3 regions of the Frankia casuarinae genome follow, and region 1 is predicted to be linked to each of the others. Evidence: predicted binding sites of a transcription regulator. Region 1 holds the regulator's gene; each other region holds the start of a gene.
The links. The regulator LexA, encoded in region 1, represses DNA repair genes until DNA is damaged. The targets are predictions, from matches to a motif close to CGAACNNNNGTTCG.

Region 1 (6,018 bases):
CGTGCAGCGTCGCGACCGGCCGGATGCCGCGACTTACGTCGGTTCGGGCAAGGCCCGCGAGCTCGCCGAGGTCGTCGCGGCGACCGGCGCGGACACGGTGGTCTGCGATGGCGAGCTCACCCCGGGTCAGCTGCGGCAGCTGGAGGAGGTCGTCAAAGTAAAGGTCATCGACCGGACGGCCCTCATCCTGGACATCTTCGCCCAGCACGCGACCTCTCGCGAGGGCAAGGCCCAGGTCGAGCTCGCGCAGTTGCAGTACATGCTGCCCCGGCTGCGTGGGTGGGGTGAGTCGATGTCGCGGGCCGCGGCCAGTGGCGGCGGCCGGGCGCCCATCGGTACCCGTGGTCCCGGTGAGACGAAGATCGAGACCGATCGTCGGCGGCTGCGGGCCAGGATGGCGCGGTTGCGCCGCGAGCTCGCCGCGATGACGACCGTGCGGGAGACCAAGCGTTCCGCCCGGCGGCGGGGTGAGGTCCCCAGCGTGGCGATCGCCGGTTACACCAACGCCGGTAAGTCGTCGCTGCTCAACCGGCTGACCGGCGCGGGTGTCCTGGTCGAGGACGCGCTGTTCGCCACCCTTGATCCGACCGTGCGGCGGGCGACCCTGCCGGACGGCCGGGCCTTCACCCTGACCGACACCGTCGGATTCGTCCGGCATCTGCCGCATCAGATCGTCGAGGCGTTCCGCTCGACGCTGGAAGAGGTCGCCGATGCCGATCTCATCCTGCACGTTGTGGACGGATCATCGCCGGAGCCGGCCGCGCAGATCTCCGCCGTGCGCGAGGTTCTCAACGACATCGACGCGGGCGGCGTTCCCGAGCTGATCGTCGTCAACAAGGTGGACGCCGTGGAGCCGACGGTCGTCGCGGGGTTGCGCCAGCTCGCCCCGGACGCCGTGTTCGTCTCGGCACGCACGGGCGAGGGGCTGGCCGCGCTGGTCGACGCGCTCTGTGCCCGGGTGCCGCATCCCGACGTGGAGATGCGCGTGCTCGTGCCCTACACCCGGGGCGACTTGGTCTCCCGGGTGCACGCGAACGGCGAGGTGCTCACGATGGAGCACACCGAGACCGGTACCCGGCTGTCCGCCCGGGTTTCCTCGGGACTCGCGGCGGAGCTGCACGCCTACCGGGCCTGAGCCCAGGAGCGATCAGACGCGAGGCAACCCGGCCGGCCGCCCGCCGGGCGGCCGGCCGATCCACATCAAACCCTGCGGAGCACAGCCACGATCCGGCCGAGGATGGTCGCATCCTCACCGGGGATGTCGGCGAAGGCCGAGTTCTCCGGATGTAGCCAGATCTTGCCGTCCCGAACCCGCAGACGCTTGACCGTCGCCTCCCCGTCGATCATTGCGGCGACGATCTCCCCGTTGTCCGCGACCGGCTGCTGGCGGACGACCACCCAGTCACCGTCGCAGATCGCCGCGTTGATCATCGAGTCGCCGACGACCCGGAGCAGGAACAGAGTGCCCTCGCCGACGATCTCCCTGGGTAGCGGGAAGACGTCCTCGACCGCCTGCTCGGCCAGGATCGGGCCACCGGCGGCGATCCGGCCCAGCACCGGCACGTAGGCCGCGTCCGACTTGCTTCCTTCGGTGGTGCCCGGCGCCGCCTCACCGACGATGGGAATCGTGCCCGCCACCGTCGTCGCGCCCGCGCCCACATCCGCGCGTTGCCGGGGGTGCTCGACGGTCAGCACCTCCATCGCTCTCGGGCGGTTCGGGTCCCGCCGCAGGTAGCCCTTCTCCTCGAGCACCTTGAGCTGGTGAGCCACACTACTGGTGCTGGTGAGGCCGACCGCCTCACCGATCTCCCGCACGCTGGGCGGATATCCGCGCCGCTCCACCGCGGCCCGGATGACCTCCAGCACCCTGCGCTGCCGGGGGGTCAGGCCCGCGTCCGTGGGGCCTTCGGGAAAGGCTCGCACGTTGCCGCGGGTTCCGCCCCGGCGCGTACCCCTGCCTTGGCTAGTCATCGCTTACCGCTCTCCTCGTCGCGTTTTTCTTCCGCCGTGCGGCCACCGGCCGGCCGGCGACCGCACGGCGGACCGTCCCGCTCCGGAAGCGGTCACCCACCGACTCGCCGCCGTCCGTGACCGGGGGAAACCGCCCGGTTCACACCCGACCGACTCGACGGTAACCGGCGGGTCGCAGAATCTCAAACGTCTGTTCGAGCGTGTCCCTGGCGGTTTCCGGTTCCCGATGCGACAATCGACCACGCGTTCGATCGAACGAAGGTTCGATCTTCGGTGTTCGGTGTCGTCGGAACGGGAGGGTGCCGTGGGATCCGCACACAGGGCGCGGGTCGTCGACCTGTCGATGGCCAGGGACCGGGTGGGTCATCGGCCGCCGGGTCGCCCGCCCGCACCCCCGCCGCTCCGGCTGACCCGGCGGGGTCGGGTGGTGGTGGTATCGATCGTCGTGGCGGTCGTCGTGGCGGTAGCAATCATGATCATGCCTGGGGTGTCGATTGCCGGGCCGGATACCGCGGAGGCGCCGCGGCACCATCTGGTCATGCCGGGGGAGACGCTGTGGGAGGTGGCAGTGGCGCTCGACGAGAGCGCCGACACCCGGGTCATGGTGGACCGGCTGATGCGGCTGAACCACCTGCGGTCACCACTGATCGCCCCGGGCCAGTCGTTACTCCTTCCCTGACGCCCGGCTTCCCGGGTCCACGAGTGTCTCGGCGCAGGGTTCTCGCGCACCGTCGTCTTTCGTCCACGTGCGGTGCCACGTGCGATGCGGACCACACGGACCATACGGGGGTGCTGTCCTCATCTCTGGGGCCGTGCGCTACCTTGGACACAACATCTGGTGCTTACCGGGGTGTAAGTCATCCACAGGTTGTTCCACAGGTCTTCCGCGGGGAGCTGGCGGTCCATCCACAAGGTGGTCTGTCCGGCGTGGATGCCGGGTCCTCAACGGTGTCCCTCATCCCCGGTCCGGGGCGGTCGGCTCCGGCGCGGGCGAAGGAGGCGTAGCGCGTGCGGTGCCCGTTCTGCCGGCATCCGGACAGTCGCGTCGTTGACAGTCGGGAGGCCGAGGAGGGTTCGGCGATCCGCCGCAGGCGGTCCTGCCTGTCCTGCGGTCGCCGGTTCACTACGATGGAGGAGGCGTCCCTTCAGGTTCGCAAGCGCAGTGGGGCGGCCGAGCCGTTCAGCCGGGCCAAGGTCATCGCCGGTGTCCGCAAGGCCTGCCAGGGCCGGCCGGTGCGGGATGATGATCTCGCGCTTCTGGCGCAGCGGGTAGAGGACGCCGTCCGCTCGTCGGGGTCGGCGGAGGTGCCCGCGGAGGCGATCGGCCGGGCGATCCTCGGTCCGCTCCGTGAGCTCGACGAGGTGGCTTATCTCCGCTTCGCCTCGGTGTACCTGGCCTTCGAGTCGTTGACTGACTTCGAGTCCGCGATCGCCGCGTTGCGCTCCGAGGCCGCCGGACCTCCCACCACGCGGGATGGACCAGCACGACCGGTCCCGCGTGGCGCCGTCGATGTCTCGCCGGTGATCGGCACCCAGCAGGTGCATAGCAGGTAGGGCCGGGACCGCTCGACCGAAAGCGTCATACATCGCCCTGGCTCGCCGTGCCGGCCCGGTCCCGCCGGCGACGGGTGACATCCCGCGTCGCGGCCGTGCGAGGACCGCGGACCTCCCGGACGGCACGCATGCGGCCCGGCTCGACCTGGCTGGTGCCGTTCGCCGTGCGTGTGTTTGCCGTGCGCGTGCTCGTCCCCGCGGGCACCGCCGTGCGTCGAGGTCCGGCCCCGCACCGTCCCGACGTCCACTGGCTGCGGCCTGGGGCGGGGATGCCCACAACACATTGTTGAAGGTTGAAGCTGACGAGTGAAGACGAGGAGCGTCATGACCGACAGCCGCGGCACGAAGCCGAGCAGGTCAGCGGCGAAAGCGAGTGGGTTGAAGATCCAGCGGTCACGTACCACCGCCGGCGTCCACCCGTACGACGAGGTCACCTGGGAGTCCCGGGACGTCGTCATGACCAACTGGCGGGACGGCTCGGTCAACTTCGAGCAGCGGGGAGTGGAATTCCCGCAGTTCTGGTCGGTGAACGCCTCCAACATCGTTACCAGCAAGTACTTCCGTGGGGCGCCCGGCACGCCGGGGCGGGAGTGGTCGCTGCGGCAGTTGATCGATCGGGTCGTGCACGCCTACGGCGCGGCCGGCCGCGAGCACGGCTACTTCGCCTCGGACACCGACGCCGAGATCTTCGAGCACGAACTGACCTGGATGCTGCTCCACCAGGTCTTCAGCTTCAACTCGCCGGTCTGGTTCAACGTGGGAACCCCCGCGCCGCAGCAGGTCTCGGCGTGCCAGCCCTATGACGCCCTCGTCAGCACGCCATCCGGTCTGGTTCCCATCGGCGCCTTGGTGGAGACGGACGCGGTGGGGATGAAGGTCTTCGACGCGCACGGTCTGACCCAGGTGATCGCGACCAAGTCCAACGGCGTCAAGGACGTCCTGCGGATCTGGACGAGGGCCGGTCACGCGCTCGACGTCACCGCCGATCATCTGGTGTGGCGGAGCACCTCCGCGGGTGCCGGGGCCTTCGTCCCCGCCGGCGCGCTGCGGGCCGGGGACACCCTCGAGTGGCATCGCACCATCGCCCCGGGCGAGGGTGAGATCACTTCACGGGAGATCGCCGAGGCGGCGCTCGCGGGCCGGCTGCAGGCGGACGGTTTTGTTGGTCGGTACGCCGGTACGAACGCCTCGCTGACCATCGAGGCGATGACTGTGCCGACCCGGCTGTATGATGCTCCGCTACCCGTTGTCGCGGCTTATCTGCGCAGCCTGTTCCAGGCCGATGGCTACGTGTCCCGCCGGGAGCGCTCGACGCTGATCGGGCTGGACATGATCAGCGAGGGCCTCATTCGCGGGGTGCAGGGTTTGCTCGCCCGGTTCGGCATCTTCGCGCGGGTACGCCGCGAGGCGGATCCGCGACCCGACCGCCACGACCTCTGGAGCCTGGGCATTCAGAACGCCGGTGACCGGCGGACGTTCGCGGACGAGATCGGCTTCCTCGATCCGGTGAAGGCCGCGAAGCTGGAGGCGTCGTTCGATCAGCCCGGCCAGGCCGCGAAGCCGGTGAAGCGGTTGCAGATCGAGCGCATTGAGCCGCGCGGGCCGATGCCGGTCTACGACATCCAGACCGACAGCGGCGAGTACCTCTCCGCCGGCCTCCGTGTGCACAACTGCTTCATCCTCTCCGTGGACGACACCATGGAGTCGATCCTGAACTGGTACCGGGAAGAGGGGCTGATCTTCAAGGGGGGTTCCGGGGCCGGGCTCAACCTGTCCCGCATCCGGTCCTCGAAGGAGCTGCTGTCCTCCGGGGGCACCGCCTCCGGGCCGGTGAGCTTCATGCGCGGCGCCGACGCCTCGGCGGGTACGATCAAGTCCGGTGGCGCGACCCGGCGGGCGGCGAAGATGGTCGTGCTCGACGTCGATCATCCCGACATCGTCGAGTTCGTGGAGACGAAGGCCCGGGAAGAAGACAAGATCCGGGCGTTGCGGGACGCCGGCTTCGACATGGACCTCGGCGGGCGCGACATCGCCTCCGTGCAATACCAGAACGCCAACAACTCCGTCCGGGTGACCGACGAGTTCATGCGGGCGGTCGTCGACGGCGGCGGCTTCGACCTGCGGGCCCGCCTCGACGGCCGTGTCCTGGAGACGGTGGACGCCCGCGGGCTGTTCCACACGATCGCCGAGGCCGCGTGGGCCTGCGCCGATCCCGGCATCCAGTACGACGGAACGATCAACGACTGGCACACCTGCCCCGAGAGCGGCCGGATCAGCGCCTCCAACCCGTGCAGCGAGTACGTGCACCTGGACAACTCCAGCTGCAACCTGGCCTCGCTGAACCTGCTGAAGTTCCTGCGCCCGGACCGCAGCTTCGACGCCGAGGCGTTCGTCGCGGCGGTCGAGTTGATCATTACCGCGATGGACATCTCGATCTGCTTCGCCGACTTCCCGACGCCGGAGATCACCAGGGTCAGCCGGGCCTACCGGCAG
Region 2 (6,018 bases), 1.2 Mb from region 1:
CCGGTCTGGGCCCGCTGGGCGGAACGGCCCAGGGGTAGCCGGCGATCCGCCGACCGGCCCCGCGACCGCCGTCCGGTGCCGCCCGATGACCCGCGGGCCCAGACTGATACCCCGGCTGACCGGGATCACCCGCCCCGCCTGCCGGGTCGTCTTCTCCCCCGCCCGGACCGTCTTCTCCCCCGCCCGGACCGTCTCCTCCCCCGCCCGGGCGGGGCTGATCCGGCTGCGTAAGCGAATATCCGGCGGTCTCGGGATACCCGGATGGACCTCTCGCGACCGGCCCGGCCTGCGGCATGGGGGGGTACGGGTGGCCGGGCTGATGCGGATAACCCGGCTGCACCGGCGGGCCGGGGTAACCCGGCTGCACCGGCGGGCCAGGGTAACCCTGCTGGACCGGCTGGACCGGGCCACCACGTCGCCTGCTCGCCACCTGCCGCGTGCCCAGTGGCCGATGCCGGCGCCACTGCCGCCGAACAGCCCAGAGGAGGGCCAGGGATGCGACGGCGCCGGCCGCCGGCGCGACGTCGTGGCCGGCGTCCAGCACCAGCAGGTAGAGGGCCATCAGCCCGCTGAAGACGTAGCCGGTGACGAAGAACGCGAAGGGCCGCAGGTTCAGCCGGCTCACCACATCCGTGTTCCGGAGCAGGATCGCCGGCACCAGCCAGATGAGGAAACCGAAGAAGAGCGCCGTAAGCGGCGCGAAAAACAGGTACCCGAGGAACGCTGCCATGATCAGAGGTCCGGCGGTCGTCGAGGGTCAGGCCGGGCCGGGAGCGGCGGGGACGTCTGCGCTGTGCGCCACCGTCGGGGTGCCGTCGAAGTACGGGCCGAGGGCGGCACGCCAGCGGACAAACCGCTCCGACTCCCGGAAGTTCGTCAGATGGGCGTCCAGGCTGTCCCACTCGACGAGCAGCACGAAACTCGACGGTGACTCGACCCCGCGGGTCATCCGCGCGGAACGACAGCCCGGCGTGCCGACGAGCTCCGCACGCACCCCGTGATACGCGGCGACGAAATCGTCCTCGCTGCCCGGTTTGATGTCGAACCGGGCAACTTCGAGGACCGCCCCGGCGGGCCGCCCGCCGTCCCGCCTCTCACTCGCCATGGATGATCCTGAAACTCATACCGCCCAGTCTGGCAGCATCGGGAGATCTGCGGTCCGCCAACATGAACCATGACCACGCCAAACACACCCGGGCACCCACCCGGGCCGCTGGCGGGCCGCTGGCGCTCTCCACCCGTGGGCCTCGTCCCGCTCCCGGGCCGAGAATTCAGTTCGCCATGTCGACGAACCGTGAGTAATGACCCTGGAAGGCGACGGTGACGGTGCCAGTCGGCCCGTTGCGGTGCTTGGCGATGATGAGGTCCGCCTCGCCGGCGCGCGCCGACTCCTTCTCGACCGTGTCCTCCCGGTACAGCAGGATCACCGCGTCGGCGTCCTGCTCCAGGCTTCCGGACTCGCGCAGGTCGGAGACCTGGGGACGCTTGTCGGCCCGCTGCTCGGAGGCGCGGTTGAGCTGGGAGATGGCGACCACCGGAACGTCGAGCTCCTTGGCGAGCAGCTTCAGCGACCGCGAGATCTCGCTGACCTCCTGCTGACGGTTCTCCACCTTCTTGGGCGACGACATCAGCTGCAGGTAGTCGAGGATCACCAGACGCAGCTCGTTACGCTGCTTCAACCGCCGGGCCTTCGCCCGGACCTCCATCATCGTCAGGTGCGGGCTGTCGTCGATGAACAGCGGGGCCTCCGCGACCTCGCCTATCCGGCGGGCCAGGCGACCCCAGTCGTCGTCGGTGAGCCGGCCCGTGCGGATGTTCTGCAGGGACACCCGCGCCTCGGCGGACAACAGCCGCATGGTGATCTCCATGCGGCTCATCTCCAGCGAAAAGATGACCGACGCCATCCCGTTCTTGATCGACGCCGCCCGGGCGAAGTCCAGGCCGAGGGTCGACTTGCCCACGGCCGGCCTGGCCGCGACGATCCACAGCTGGCCGCCGTGCAGGCCGTTGGTCAGCTCGTCGAGGTCGACGAAACCGGTGGGCACCCCGGTCAGCGAACCGTCGTGCCCCTGGATGGACTCGATCTCCTCCAACGCCGGGTTGAGCAGCTCCCCCAGCGGCAGGTAGTCCTCGTTCGTCCGGCGCTCGGTCACCTCGTACACGGCCGCCTGGGCGCGGTCGACGACGTCGCTGACGTCCGGAGCCGCGCCGTAGGCGAGCTGCACGATGCGGGTGCCGGCCTCCGCGAGGCGGCGCAGGACCGCCTTCTCCGCGACGATACGGGCGTAGTACCCGGCGTTGGCCGCAGTGGGCACGCTCGAGATGAGGGTGTGCATGTAGGCCGGACCGCCCACCCGTTCGAGCAGATCTCGGCGGCTGAGCTCGGCGGCGACGCTGATGACGTCCGCAGGCTCCCCCCGGCCGTAGAGATCGCCGATGACCTCGTACACGAGGCCGTGCGCGGGACGGTAAAAGTCACCCGTCCGCAGGACCTCGACGACGTCGGCGATGGCGTCTTTCGACAGCAGCATGCCGCCGAGCACACTCTGCTCAGCGGGCAGGTCGTGCGGGGGAGTCCGGTCGAACTCTGCACTCCCACCGGAACCACGCGAGATCTCGGTGACGCTCACGACGCACCCTCCCGGGACTCCCGTAGACCCGTATTCGAACGTATGTTCGTACAGATCGGAACCGCTGTCAACGACCGCTCCGCCCCCGACCGGCCGGGGCTTCCAGCAGGGACCGAACGGGCGGCGCCCGGTGAGCCTCTCGCCGGGCGCCGCCCGCGTCACCGAAGGAGGCCTGGCCCGATCAGGCTAGAAGTACCTTCCTCGGCCTGGAGGGTCCGACCTTACGGACCGGCGGGCACACCCACCAAAAAGTTATCCACAGGCCCTTGTGGAAAAGCTGTGGGCAACCGGCCGAAACCTGGGGAGGACATCGGGACGGAAATCGGAAACCTGTGGACACCCGAGACCACAACCTCGACGAAACCTAGCTGGCAGGCGCCTGCATCCCGAGTGCCCTGTGGATGAGAAAAAGTTTCGGATCTGGTCGTCGCCCCTTGCCCCACACACAACGAACTCCCCTGGCCGACCACCTGAGACGGTCGGCCAGGGGAGCCCGTACAGCGAGCGCGGCGGTACAGCGGGAGAAACGGCGGATGCCACCCCGTCAGACCCGCCTGACCTCGGGCCCATCCGGCCGCGATCAGGCCCGCCCTGCCCTGGTCAGACCTGATCAGGCCTGCGTGACCTGGAGCTTCACGGTCGCGGTCACCTCGGGATGCAGATGCACGGCGACGGTGTAGGCGCCCAGGGACTTGATCGGCGTGGTGAGCTCGACGCGGCGCCGGTCGAGCTCGGGGCCACCCGCGGCGGTCACCGCCTCCACCACATCGGCCGCCGTCACGGAACCGAACAGGCGGCCTTCCTTGCCCGCCCGGCTGGTCAGCTCGACCTTGAGGCCACCGAGCTGACCGGCGATCTCCTGAGCGTGCCCGAGATCGCGAACCGCGCGGGCCGACCGGGCCCGCTTGATCTGCTCGACCTGACGCTCCGCGCCCTTGGTCGCGAGGATCGCGTACCGGCGGGGCACGAGGTAGTTACGCCCGTACCCGTTCGCGACCTCCACGATGTCACCCGGACTGCCGAGACCGGGGACCTCCTGGGTCAGGATGAGCTTCATTGCCACCCCCTACCGGGCCGAGGCGGTGTAGGGCAGCAGCGCCATCTCGCGGCTGTTCTTCACCGCCGTCGCCACGTCGCGCTGGTGCTGGCTGCAGTTACCGCTCACCCGACGGGCCCGGATCTTACCCCGGTCGGAGATGTACTTGCGCAGCAGCGAAGTGTCCTTGAAGTCGATGTAGTCGACCTTGTCCTTGCAGAAAACGCAAACCTTCTTCTTGGGCTTGCGCACGGCCGCCTTGGCCATGGGTGTGCTCCTACCTCGTTGTGTCGTTCGCGAGGACGACGACCGGCCGCTCAAAACGGTGGCTCGTCGGAGTAGCCGCCGGCCGGTTGCGACCAGGGGTCATCGATGGGTGCTCCACCACCACTACCGCCGCCGTAGCCGCCGCCGGCCGGAACGCCCGCGGGAACACCGGCAGGTGCGCCGGGGGGCGCGCCGGCAGGCGCGCCGTAGCCGCCTCCGCCCCCGTAACCGCCGCCACCACCGCCACGCGCGGCCTTGACGACCTTGGCGGTGGCGTAGCGCAGGCTCGGACCGATCTCGTCGACGTCGAGCTCGATCACGGTGCGCTTCTCACCCTCGCGGGTCTCGAACGACCGCTGCTTGAGGCGGCCGGTGACGATGACCCGAGCGCCCTTCTGCAGCGACTCGGCGACGTGCTCCGCCGCCTGGCGCCAGATGGAGCAGCGCAGGAACAGCGCCTCGCCGTCCTTCCACTCGTTGGTCTGGCGGTCGAGGGTGCGCGGCGTGGATGCGACGGTGAAGCTGGCGACCGCGGCACCGTTCGGGGTAAACCTCAGTTCGGGGTCGTTGGCTAGGTTGCCGACGACGGTGATGACGGTTTCACCGGCCATGGGCACTCTCCCGGAGATCGGCGGCCCACGACGGCACGGGGACTGCCGTCGCCGCGGACCGGATCATGCCGCCGCCCGGCGGCTCTGACGTGGCTTCTTCGGCTCTGGAAGCCGGATGACCTTGGTGCGCATGACCGACTCGTTGAGGACGAGCTGACGGTCGAGCTCGGCGACGACGTCGGGCTCCGCATGAAGGTCGATGACGGCGTAGATGCCTTCGTGACTCTTGGCGATCTCGTAGGCGAGCCGGCGCCGCCCCCAGACATCGACCTTCTCCACCACGCCGCCGCCCTGACGGACGACACCGAGGTACTGGTCGAGAGAGGGCGCGACAGTGCGTTCCTCGAGGTCAGCATCGAGGATCACCATGAGCTCATAATGACGTGCCAAGGCTGAACCCACCTCCTGTGGACTCTGGCGGCCACGGATCTTCCGTGGCAGGAGGGACCGCGACCGGAACCTGTGCCGTCTCGAACGTGCTCGACGCGATGGATCTGAGAGGGAACCGCCCGTCAGCACATCCGGACGATCATCAGGGCACGCGGGCCACCCGGAGGCGCGCCGACCAATCATGACGAGTGGTCGGCCTGGACCAGCGGATGGACACACGTACGCCGGCGCACGGCATGTCCGGCCGAGCTTACTCGATTCCCCCGGGGGCCCTGGCGGCCCCGACCACGAGAACCACGCGAAGCCACGCCGTGAACACCCCGGCGAGGCAGACGAGGTTCACCGTGATCAGGAGGCCACGCATGTGCCGGGAGGGGGAGGGATCCGCGAGGGCGAACACGAGCACCGCGAGCGCCGCGGCGACCGCGACCACCGCGAGCATGCGGGCAGCCAGCTGCGGACCGACGCGCCCGGACCCGGAACCGCCGTGGCTGCCCGGGGAAGAGTCGTGGTCGCTCCCGGACGGGTCGCCGCCGACGTCCCCGGTGCCGGGCTCGGGCTGACCCGGCTGGGTATCCTGCCTGTCCACAGCATTGCCTCCCGTAGTTCCAAACGCCGAAGGCGAGGCGACGGAAACCCCGCACGGCCCCCGATGCCAGGGGCCCCCGCATTGCGCCGAAGGCGCCCGAAGGCTCCCGAAGGCTCCCGAAGGCTCCCCCAGGAACCTCGCCGAAGGCGAGGCGACGGAAACCCCGCACGGCCCCCGATGCCAGGGGCCCCCGCATTGCGCCGAAGGCGCCCGAAGGCTCCCGACGGCTCCCCCAGGAACCTCGCCGAAGGCGAGGCGACGGAAACCCCGCACGGCCCCCGATGCCAGGGGCCCCCGCATTGCGCCGAAGGCGCCCGAAGGCTCCCGACGGCTCCCCCAGGAACCTCGCCGAAGGCGAGGCGACGGAAACCCCGCACGGCCCCCGATGCCAGGGGCCCCCGCATTGCGCCGAAGGCGCCATGCGGGGAAAGGCTAGTCCACCCACTGTCCCTGCGTGAAGGCGACGACCAGGGCTGCCATGATCGGCGTACCGGT
Region 3 (6,018 bases), 2.2 Mb from region 1:
CATGGGAAATCCCATCGTGCCCAGTCCGACGAAGGCAACACGCATGAACGTCACTCCTGTTTCGCCCCCGATGGCGTCCACCGGGATCGGTCGGTCATGAGAGTCGGTCGGTCATGAGAGTCGGTCGCCACCGCCCCGACATCCGATACCCCCGACATCCGATACCGGGGTGCAGACGAAGGCCCAGGGAGCTCCACGCAGCCTCGTCATCACCACGGTGACGGCCGGTCCACCGGGAATCAGATCACGACGGCGGGGTAGCAACCGGCGACGGATCTCCTCGACGTCGCCGGCGAGACCGCGTCGCCGGACGTCCAGCGACCCGATCTCACGAGACCGCAACAGGTCCGCGATCCGGCGCACGTCGAAGGGCAGCTCGGCCTCGATGCACAGCAGGCGGGCGAAGGGGGTCGTCACTGCCTCGTCGGAGGTCAGGAAGGCGATCATCGGATCAATCTGCCAGGCTCCGAGGCGCCGCCCGAGCTCGCCGATCAGGCCCGCCCGAGTGACCGCCGGGCTCGGATCGTGGAGGAACCGGCCCGGAGCCGCTACCCGACCGGCTAGCTCGCCGACCCGACCCACCCGACCCACCCGACCCGCCCGACCTGTATCCGCCGGGACGACTGGATCCGGGGTCCCGGTGAGGCTCACCGGCGCTCCCCTGGCCCGCAGGGACGCCGAGCCGCCCGGCCCGGGCAGCACAGTGGCGCGACGCGGGGCGGTCGCGAGGGCCGGTGAAAACAGTACGGCCTCCTTGAGATCCCGTCCGTCGGCCACGAACTCGATCTCCCAGCCGGGGGGAACCAGCTCCGTCGCCAGCCCTGGCGCGGCCTTCACCGCGACGGCCGCAACCTTGTCGGCAAGCCCGAAGCACCAGGCCAGCGGCGGCTCGCTCGCCCGCGACACCAACCGACGGTCGCCGGCACGCCGGGCCGGATCGACGAACACGGCGTCGCATCCGGAGAGGTCCACCTCCCGCACGTCGGACAGGCGCGTCTCGAGGCATCCCGTCGGCACGGTCGATCCCGTGGGCGGCGCGGTCGTGGGCAGCACCGTCGTGGGCAGCACCGTCGTGCCCTCGACCGCGTGGACGGCGACGTTGAGCGCGGCCATCCGCAGATGAACCGGATCCCGGTCGACGAGCATGATCTCCCGGCCCCGCGCGAGGGCCAACGCGTCCCCGCCGATCCCCGTGCACAGGTCGGCGAGCCGGCACAGACCGGCGAACCGCGCGGCCCGATGCTCGGCCGCCGCCTGCGAGGACGCTTGTTCCAACCCGGCTCGGGTGAAGAACATCCGATCGGCCCGAGCAAACTTGACCATCGCGCGCCGCCTCAGCTCCGCCTGAGTGAACGCGGCGGCGAGGAGCGCGGGGGACACGCCCTCGGCGCGCAGGCGGGCACCGACAGCCAGTTCCCGGGCCGCGCCTCCACCGGCACGCTCATCCTCGGCAAATGCCGCGACCGCCGCCGCCAGCACCGCCTTACCCTGGGCGCTCAGCAGGGCCTCGAACTGCGCCAGCCGGTCGCCGTCGGAGGCGGTCACGGCGACCCGGATGCTGCCGGAACCGGCGAATCCGCGGCACGACGACGAAATAACGACGACGGGAACATCGACAGAAACGTCGACAGGAACATCGGCGGCACCACGGACGGTGTCATGGACGGCTGGCTATCAGAGGTAGCGCCCCTTGGCTCGGCGGCCCATCGCCCGGCCGATCTCCCGGGCCGCGTCCCGCTCCGCGATCGCGTGCCGTTTGTCGTAGGACTTGCGGCCACGCGCCAGCGCAATTTCGATCTTCGCCCGCCCGTCCTTCCAGTAGAGCGAGAGCGGGACCAGCGTGAGCCCACCCTCCTGGGTCTTACCGACCAGCTTTTCGATCTCCGCCCGGTGCAGCAGCATCTTGCGCTTGCGGCGGGGAGCGTGGTTCGTCCAGGTCCCCTCGGTGTACTCGGGGATGTGCACGTTGTGCAGCCAGATCTCACCATCGCTGATCTGGGCGAACCCGTCGACGAGCGAGGCCCGCCCGGCCCGCAGCGCCTTCACCTCGGTGCCACGGAGCACCAGCCCAGCCTCGTAGGTGTCGAGGATGTCGTAGTCATGCCGGGCGCGCTTGTTCTGCGCGATCAGTCTGCGCCCCGTCTCCCTCGGCACTGTCCTGTCCCTCTTCCCACACCGTTCGCGAAATCTTCTCCGAACCTACGTCCTGCCTCCCGCGTCGGTGACACGCCGGCTCCACCGCGAGGACACCCATGGTATCGATCATGTGAGCGCCATCGTCGGTCGCCGACGTGGCCCGGGTGACGTCGCCGAGCGCTCCGTAGGGCGACGAGCGCCGTCAGCGCGCCCCGCGGAGGAGCCGCCGCGGCGGCGCGACCTGGGCGTTCAGCACCTTCCACCTCCTTGCTCGGCTGTCGAGCTTGCTCGGCCGTCGAGACGATGGACTTGATGACGATGGACTTGATGAACGGTGCCAGCGAGTACTATACTCGAACACACGTTCGATGACCAGAGTGTTCAGGCGGATCGGCGGCGATTCCTGCCGGCAGATCCAACCGCTCCCTCTACGCGCCCATGACAGGCGGCATGATGCATCCAGTGACCAGACCCGGTTCATCGCTTCGGCCCGGCTCACAGTCCAGTCCGGGCGAGTCCAGTTCAGGCGAGTCCAGCCCGCGCGAGGAAGCAGAGGCCCTGGGCCCCCGCGACACCGGAGTCGACGACCGTGGTTCTCTTTCCCGTCATCTGGACTCATCGATGGTTTATGGTCATCGTGTAGCTGAACTCGACGCGGACGGATGCCTCCGGGCAGATGTGGAGATCGGTCGGGAGATCGCGCGCTGGGAGGCGGCACGGCTGCTCGTGAGAGCGAGGTTCGCGCAGCTACGGCCGCCCACGGAAGAGGATGAGAGCGGGGTTGCCAGGGGATTTCACGAGTTCGCGGGAGACGAACTGGCCGCCGAGCTGAGAATGTCATCAGCGGCGGGAAACAAACAGTTGGGTTTCGCGGTCGGCGTCGTCCGCCGCATGCCGGCAGCGCTGACTGCTCTGGAACATGGTGAGCTAGATTCCCAGCGGCTGACCGTGCTGGAACGACTGACGGCCAACCTGTCGGACGACCAGGCCGCGGACGTGGCGGAGACGGTTCTGCGCCGGGGTGGGCGGCCGAGCCACGCAGCGTTCGCGGCCGCCGTTCGACGGCGTGTGGTGCTGGTAGACCCTCAGGGCGCGGAACAGCGTCGCCGCAGGGCGACGAAGGCGCGTCGGGTGACAGTGCGGGCCGAGCCGGATGGTATGGGCCGCATCTCGGCCTCGCTTCCGGCGGACCGCATGCTCGCGGCGTTTCGACGAGTGGACCTTCTGGCGAGGAGAGCGGGCGGTGCGCAGGACGGTCGCGGGCTCGAGCAGCGTCGGGCCGACGTTTTCTACGACCTGCTGATGGGGCGGGATCGTGACCGTGTCAGTATCGAGATGCAGGTGGTCGTGTCGGCTTCCTGTCTGCTGGGTATGTCGGAACGGCCGGCGGAACTTCCCGGTTATGGCCCGATACCGGCCGGACTCGTTCGCGAGATGGCCGAGAACCCCCGATGCACATGGCGGCGGATACTGATGGATCCGCCGGAAGGACGAGTTCTGGAGGTCAGCCGGCGTCGCTTTCCCTCGGCCGCCCTGGCTCGTCATGTTCGAACTCGAAACCCTACATGTGTCTTTCCGGGATGCGAGCAGCCTTCCATTCACTGCGATCTTGATCATACCAGGCCGCATCGTCGAGGTGGCCAGACGAGCGAGCGGAACCTCGGGCCAAAATGCCGGAGGCATCACCGGCTGAAACACTCGGGTGAAAAGCGGCCTAGGCGTGACGCCAAGCAAGGAGCTACGAGAAGACCGGGGCGGCCGGGCACATCATCTCCCGATCAATCCACGCAGAAGGGATGGTCCGTGTGCCAGCCCAGGCCTGGACATTTCACCTGGACGAGCCCGGAGGGACGCCAATATGAGGTGTCACCCGAAGATTATCTCAAGGAAGTATTCATCGAGGATGATGTCCAGTTCGAATCGAAGCGAACCGGGGCCGAGCGACGGATGACGCCTCAGACCCGCAGATGACGGCGGAGCGCCACCGAAGCCATCACGGCGGCGGCGAGCACACCGACCCCCAGCACGACGGCCGCGGTCTCCCAGACCGCCGACCAACCGAACAGGGGGAACATCGTCTGCTTCGCGAACCGGCCGTCCACCAGGTAGATCTTCGCCAACGCAAGCACGCCCGTGGCGAGCAGCCCGCCAACCAGCCCCACCGCCGCGATCTCCAAGACGAACGGAGCCCGGATTGTTCCGTTGGAAGCACCGACCATCTTCATGATCGAAGTCTCCCGTCGCCGGGCGTGCGCCGAGATCCGGATCATCGTGTAGATGAGGGCGAAGGACGCCAGGGCCTGCACGCCGGCGAGGGCGAAAGCGCCCGCTGTGAAGGCGTCGAGGAACCGGTACAACGGGTCAAGCAGGCCGCGCTGGTCGCGAACAGCTTCCACCCCGTCGAGGCCGGTGTAGGTGACGACGATGTCGCGGGCCGCTCGCGGATCGGTAAGCGTGAGTCGTAGCGCCGCGGGCAGGTCGTCGGGTCCGACACCGGCGAGGACGTCGGGCGATCCACGGAAGTCCCGGCGGAAACGGTCGTACACCTGCTGTTTGCTTTCGTACCGCACGTCGGCGACCAGTGGATCCGCCGCGATCTCGGCATCGAGGGCAGACCGCTCGCCCGGGGTGATGCCATCGGAGAGATCAACGACGACCTCGATCTGGTCGAGCAGGAAGTCGTCGATGGTGTGCACCTGCGCCCGCAGGAGCAGGCCCGACCCCAGCAACGCCAGGCAGATCGTGACAGTTATGATCATGGCACAGGTCATCGCCAGGTTGCGGCGCAGGCCCGTCCACAGCAGCGACGCCAGCAGACCCGGTCGCATCAGCGGACCCGGTCGGCCGGCACCCTGGGCCGGGGCCGGGGAATCATCGGCACCGCCAGATCATCCTGGTTGTAACGTCCGCGAGCCTCGTCCCGGATCAGCGCGCCGTCGCTCAGCTCGAGCACCCGGCGGCGCATCGCGTTGACGAGCGACGCGTTGTGGGTGGCCATCACGACGGTGGTGCCGGCCTGATGAACAGTGTCGAGCAGGTTCACGATCTCGATGCTGGTGTTCGGATCGAGGTTGCCGGTCGGCTCGTCGGCCAGCAGGATCCGTGGACGGCCAACGAACGCCCGGGCGATCGCGACCCGCTGCTGTTCGCCTCCGGAGAGTTCGTCGGGATACCGGTCCGCCTTCTCCGCGAGGCCGACCAGGTCGAGTGCCTCCGGCACGACGCTGCGCACGACATGCCGAGGACGGCCGACCACGTCGAGGGCGAACGCGATGTTCGCCGTTACGGTCCGATTCGGTAGCAGGCGAAAGTCCTGGAAGACACAGCCGACCAGCCGGCGCAACTGGGGCACCCCGCGGTCCGGGATCCGCGCGACGTCACGGCCAGCCACCAGCACCCGGCCGGACGTCGCTCGTTCCTCCCGCAGCAGCAATCGCAGCAATGTGGTCTTACCCGATCCGGACGGACCCACGAGGAAGACGAACTCACCGACACCGATCTCCGCGGTGACATCGACCAGCGCCGGCCGGTCGCCGTTCGGGTACCGCTTGCTCACGGAACTCAAAACAATCATTGCGCCTTCCCACACGCCTATGACTTTCAGTAGCCGTATGGTAGGGCGTGACGAAGGTCGGGGACCGCAGGTTACGCCCGACCGGAATCTCCGGGAACAGCCCGGACGGGTCGCCGCCCGCCCGATCGACCTTTGACGGAGCGGCACGCCACCGTGCGCGGGCGTAACGTGGAAGTCGATCGTGCGCGTCGCCAGCGGTCGTGCTCCATCCGGAACGTCCGGGTGTTGTCCCCCATCCCGGGGAAGTGCGACGATCGCCCGATCATGGCATCCGTCACGGGTGGGAAGGAGGCGCCATGGGCAGCGAG

Region 2: the regulator LexA is predicted to act here: its motif matches at 2,666-2,679, upstream of dnaB (replicative DNA helicase).
Region 3: the regulator LexA is predicted to act here: its motif matches at 2,491-2,504, upstream of FRANCCI3_RS24055 (HNH endonuclease signature motif containing protein).

What each region holds. Positions count from the first base shown of each region.
Region 1 covers NC_007777.1:4,190,182-4,196,199, reverse strand. Annotated here, with positions in the region: gene hflX (GTPase HflX) at 1-1,135, shown strand, start outside; gene lexA (transcriptional repressor LexA) at 1,201-1,971, opposite strand; gene FRANCCI3_RS17710 (LysM peptidoglycan-binding domain-containing protein) at 2,276-2,650, shown strand; gene nrdR (transcriptional regulator NrdR) at 2,980-3,525, shown strand; gene FRANCCI3_RS17700 (vitamin B12-dependent ribonucleotide reductase) at 3,850-6,018, shown strand, end outside.
Region 2 covers NC_007777.1:5,391,724-5,397,741, forward strand. Annotated here, with positions in the region: gene FRANCCI3_RS23740 (hypothetical protein) at 1-730, opposite strand, end outside; gene FRANCCI3_RS22855 (antibiotic biosynthesis monooxygenase family protein) at 758-1,105, opposite strand; gene dnaB (replicative DNA helicase) at 1,272-2,630, opposite strand; gene rplI (50S ribosomal protein L9) at 3,241-3,687, opposite strand; gene rpsR (30S ribosomal protein S18) at 3,697-3,933, opposite strand; gene FRANCCI3_RS22875 (single-stranded DNA-binding protein) at 3,984-4,544, opposite strand; gene rpsF (30S ribosomal protein S6) at 4,608-4,934, opposite strand; gene FRANCCI3_RS22885 (hypothetical protein) at 5,185-5,523, opposite strand; gene FRANCCI3_RS22890 (hypothetical protein) at 5,956-6,018, opposite strand, start outside.
Region 3 covers NC_007777.1:929,109-935,126, reverse strand. Annotated here, with positions in the region: gene FRANCCI3_RS04035 (NAD(P)-dependent oxidoreductase) at 1-45, opposite strand, end outside; gene FRANCCI3_RS04030 (THUMP-like domain-containing protein) at 112-1,545, opposite strand; gene smpB (SsrA-binding protein SmpB) at 1,675-2,154, opposite strand; gene FRANCCI3_RS24055 (HNH endonuclease signature motif containing protein) at 2,575-4,107, shown strand; gene ftsX (permease-like cell division protein FtsX) at 4,092-4,964, opposite strand; gene ftsE (cell division ATP-binding protein FtsE) at 4,964-5,710, opposite strand; gene FRANCCI3_RS04005 (hypothetical protein) at 6,007-6,018, shown strand, end outside.